DNA from 2 places in the Pseudomonas chaetocerotis genome. Region 1 is predicted to be linked to the other one. Evidence: predicted binding sites of a transcription regulator. Region 1 holds the regulator's gene; the other holds the start of a gene.

Evidence for each region. Region 1 encodes LexA, which represses DNA repair genes until DNA is damaged. Its sites were predicted from a motif close to CTGTNTNNNNANACAG; they were not measured.
Region 2: imuA (translesion DNA synthesis-associated protein ImuA) is a predicted target of LexA. The motif match lies at 1,411-1,426, and genes of this name have one in related genera.

Annotation. Positions count from the first base shown of each region.
Region 1 is NZ_JACFYX020000008.1:101,947-104,340, reverse strand. Features, by position in the region: gene H3221_RS15395 (TetR/AcrR family transcriptional regulator) at 1-578, opposite strand, end outside; gene lexA (transcriptional repressor LexA) at 807-1,421, shown strand; gene sulA (SOS-induced cell division inhibitor SulA) at 1,431-1,904, shown strand; gene H3221_RS15380 (hypothetical protein) at 1,978-2,214, opposite strand; gene H3221_RS15375 (DUF6586 family protein) at 2,295-2,394, opposite strand, start outside.
Region 2 is NZ_JACFYX020000011.1:204,758-207,151, reverse strand. Features, by position in the region: partial or broken gene H3221_RS19735 (Y-family DNA polymerase) at 1-768, opposite strand, end outside; gene imuA (translesion DNA synthesis-associated protein ImuA) at 776-1,393, opposite strand; partial or broken gene H3221_RS19725 (GNAT family N-acetyltransferase) at 2,028-2,394, opposite strand, start outside.

The DNA.
Region 1 (2,394 bases):
TGCTCGATCGAGGTGTTGACGCCGAAATCAGTCTCGGCCATCGCGCGCAAAGCCTTGATACCGGACATGCTGAACGCCGCAGCGCCGAGCATGAAGTGCACACGCCAGAACAGTTCCAGTGGTGGAATACGCGGCGCCGCCTCATGTACCAGCAGCATGTAACGACGGAAAACCTTGCCGTAGACCTCTTCCAGATACTTGCGCAAGTGACCCTGGCTCTGGCTGAAGGCCAAACCGAGCAGGCGCATGAAAATGGACAGGTCGTTACCGCTGCGCGGCTTGACAGCCAGGGCCTGCTCGACCAGAAGCTCGAGCAGCTCCTCAAGGGAAACCTGGGTTTCGGACTTGGCCTGACGGCGATCGAGTTCCTTTTCCAGGCTGGTACAGAAAGGTCCCAGGAAACGCGAAAAGACCGCTTGAATCAGCGCCTTCTTCGAACCGAAGTGATAGTTGACGGCAGCCAGGTTGACCCCAGCCTTGCTGGTGATCAGGCGCAGCGAGGTCTCGGCGAAGCCTTTTTCCGCGAACAGCTGTTCCGCAGCATCGAGAATGCGTTCAACGGTTTCCGACTGAGCCATGAGTTATCACCTGACAAACACTTGTTTGAAACATACGTTTCATTCCACTGAATTGTCAAGCCGCATCAGCCGTCTTTTGGCCGGCGGGTCACAGCTTACAACAAGCAGAGACGCAGATGACCCGGCATGGGTAACAAGCCGGACGGCAGGCCTTCGCAAAATGGGCGTTGCCAAGCCCCGCTTACTGTATATAATCCCAGTCACTGTATAAAAAGACAGAGCCCAGCCATGCTGAAACTGACGCCACGCCAAGCCGAGATCCTTGCCTTCATCAAGCGCTGCCTGGAAGACAACGGCTACCCACCCACCCGCGCGGAAATCGCTCAGGAACTGGGGTTCAAATCACCCAACGCCGCAGAAGAGCACCTCAAGGCCCTTGCCCGCAAGGGTGCCATCGAGATGACGCCAGGCGCTTCACGCGGCATCCGCATTCCCGGCTTCGAGGCAGGCGCTGCGAACGAGGATACGGGCCTCCCGGTAATCGGCCGTGTCGCCGCAGGCGCACCGATCCTTGCACAGCAACATGTCGAGGAATCCTGCCAGATCAACCCGGCATTCTTTCAGCCCAAAGCCGACTATCTGCTGCGTGTACGCGGCATGAGCATGAAGGACATCGGCATCTTCGATGGTGATCTGCTCGCCGTGCACACCACCCGGGAAGCCCGCAATGGCCAGATCGTCGTCGCCCGTATCGACGATGAAGTGACGGTCAAGCGCTTCAAGCGCGAGGGCAACAAGGTCTGGCTGATTGCCGAGAACCCTGAATTTGCACCGATCGAAGTGGATCTGGAACACCAGGATCTGGTCATCGAAGGTTTGAGCGTCGGTGTAATCCGCCGCTGAGGAGACACCATGCACGTGCAGCAGTCGTTCGAGCGTCCACAACTTCCCCTTTTCGACGCCTTTCTTGGCCGAACGTCGAGTGAGCCACGGTTAGCAACCGAAGACATCTCTCGCAACGAGGATGATCAGGCGTTCAGCGAACTCGCTCTACGTGGCGCTGCCGGCCACTGCCTGCACTTGCTGGCCCCGATTCTGCGCGAGTTGAGCGAGAACCAGGACGCGCGCTGGCTGACCCTGGTGGCACCACCAGCCAGCCTTACGCAAAGCTGGCTGCGCGAGGCAGGTCTGAATCGTGAGCGCATTCTCCTGCTGCATCCACGGCAGGGGCAGAATGCCCTGGCACTGGCGGAAGAAGCCCTGAAACTCGGCCGCAGCCATACCGTGATCAGTTGGCTGCATCCGGTCGAGAGCAGCACTCGCCAGCGCCTTGCACAGGCCGCCAATGCAGGCGGCGCGCAGAGCCTGAATATCAGCCTGGGTTGAACTCGCCAGGTTGCATCTGCGCAAATGAAAACGGGGCTCCAATGGAGCCCCGTTTTCGTCGAACCGTAGCGATTCAGTGGAGAACGCGCGCGCCTTCGTCTTCACCACTGAAATCACCCTCAGCCATTCGGCCGGCCATCTGCACACCCACATTGAGCATGGCCTTAGCCACCTCGATGTGCTGCCCCTGCAGGAAAGCCTTGGCATCAGAGGAGAAGTCCAGAGTCACCAGGGCCTCTTCATCCTCTGCGCGACGCAGGGCAATACGCCCATCGGGCAGTTCGACGATTTCCAGGAAGGATGTGGGCATGGCTCAGTCTCTGTGCAAAAACACGACATTGTAACAGTCAGCCGGGGTCATCCCCAGTCCACTGGTCCAGTTAAACCCGATCAGCACTCGCTGAGGCCTTCGCGAAAGCGTAGCACCAGAGTCTTGAGCTGCTGACGCCAGACATCGACCTCATCGATGCTCAGCTCGGCCGGTTCTTCG
Region 2 (2,394 bases), on a different contig from region 1:
CGGGAACAGCAGTGCCTGATGCGATTCCACTTCGAAATTCAGCTCGATACGAGTATCGAAAACATCCGCAGGCATGAAGAAATCCAGCGCTAACGGGCGTTGGCCAGACAGGGTATCGAGATGACGTAGCACTTCGGCAGGAAAACGCTTGGCCAAGCTGTCACGCGGTAGAGCCAACAATTGCCGCAACTGCCTTAGCCCCATGCGATTGAAGGCCATGGTTACCGTAGCGGATAGCCCGAGACGATCCACTGGCAAGGGATCGAGCATCTGCTTGAGCATCCGCTCATCACTTGCCATCAACCCATCACCGACATTGACCAGCACTCGGGCCGCTGCCGGATTCGGCGCGACGGCAATGCGGTGCTGGAAGGCCAGCGCCGAAAGCTCGGCGCGCAGGCGTGCTTCGAAACGCGGCCAGGGGCCGAACAGCCCCAGACTGGACTGCACTTCCAGCAGCAGGCAGCGCGGATAGTGCAGGCTGACCTGGGCACTGAACCCATAGGCCCAGGCAGCCAGAAACTGCTGCCAGCGCTCGATGGCCGCAAGATCGTATTCTGCCGTGGCAAAACCACGTATCAGCGTCTGCGCTGCAGTCAGTGACTGGCCGGGCTTCAGTCCCAGGGCTCGGGCTGCCGGGTTGACCGCCTGTAGAACGCGCCGTTGTGGCGAGCCGGTAAGCAGCACCAACGGCTCGCTGGGATTGGCGCGGTGGCGCTGCACGCCGTCCATGGCCAGTTGCGGTAACAAGATGCAAGCCCAGAGCATGGCAGGCTCAATGCCAGGCAAACGCGAGCGGCTGCGCGGGTGGTAGACCACCCCGACACTTGATCACCCGCAGCTGCGCCGGCTGGCTGTCGAGCACCAGTCGTAGTGCTGCCGGTGAAGGATTGCTCGCTTCTACCTGCGGCCGATAGGCGAAAGCCAGGGTTTGTCCAGTAGCAGCCGCTACTTGCAGACGTCTCAGCGATCGATCATCGGCCTGACGCAACCAGCTCAACACTGCACCACAACTCCCTGAGCGCAAACATTGTTCGGCAGCCCACAGGGCATCGCGACCATCTGCCTGGATGATGCTCAGTTGGCGTAAATCGACACCGGCATGAATCCAGGCCTGAGGGTAGGGCAGATGAGGAGGGGAGATCAGCACCACCCGTTCGCCTGAAACCGTCAGGCTGGCAAGGCTCGGCCACAGCAGGCTCAACTCGCCGATGCCAGGCGCCGCCGTGAGAATTTCACTGAGTGCAGCCTTAGGCCAGCCGCCACCTGGCAGTACGGCGTCGAGAAAATGGTGTCCAGTTGAGAAATTGGCACCTGATGGCGATGAAACGACCTGACCTCGCCATACACGACGAGCGTCGATCAACCGGTCAAGCGCGACCACGGATGGCATGGGAAAATAACCAAATGCTGTATATAGATACAGTATTGTTTGAGCCGACGCGCGGGTCAAGAGAATGACGATAAGGTGCTCAGCCTGGTTACGGAGGCGCGGCCGAGTCAGCCGAATAAATCACGTGTCGATCCATGGAGTCGCGATCTACGTACAACCAACCCATATGATCTGTCGTGTCGTGCAGACGCTGACTCGAAACGAACCCATATGGTGTCTCGGGAATTCATCGCTGGCTGCAGATGCGGTTGAGAGTGACCAGGCGTGAAGGTCTCAATACCCATGAGAGCACATGGATCATGGGAACGATGAAGCCCGGTGTTTCAAGTGCCTGGGAGCCAAAGTGGGTGATTCAGTCTGGCCAAATCGGGCGCAAAGAGCCCTACATTGGACAAGCCATAGCTTCGCATAATGTATATTATGTTAAATGATGTATTAAAGCAGATGCCCCTTCTTGATCGGGCAAGCTTTCAACGGCCCAAGGCCAATCCTCTTTAAGGCGCTGCTTGAGAATCCAGAATGACTTAGTCGTGCTTCATCCCTTGCGCCGCAAGGCAGCGCAACCCGCATCAGGATCGTAAATCGAGGCCCCGTCCTACCAGGGCCTGCGCGCCTGATGAGCGAACGCTAGCAATTACAGGTGGAAATCGCCCGCAGCCTCTGGCTGGTAAAGCACTTTCCGGATCTCGATTCGGCGGGTCCGATCGGAAATCCGCCAGTCGATGGCGTCTCCTTCCTGATAACCGAGGATGGCCGCGCCGATGTCGGAGCACACGGAATACTTGCCGGCGCTGCTGTCAGCGTCTTCTGGATAGACCAAGGCGACTTCGATCTCTTCGTCGTCCAGTTGCAGCAAGGCTCTGGAGTTCATCGTGACGACATCGCACGCCACCTGATGCGGCTTGACGACAATGGCTCGCTCAAGCTCATGCTCGAGCTCAACAACGGCCGGACCTTCCTCGAACGCGATCAGGCTTTCTAGCCTGGCCTTGTCGACCTCA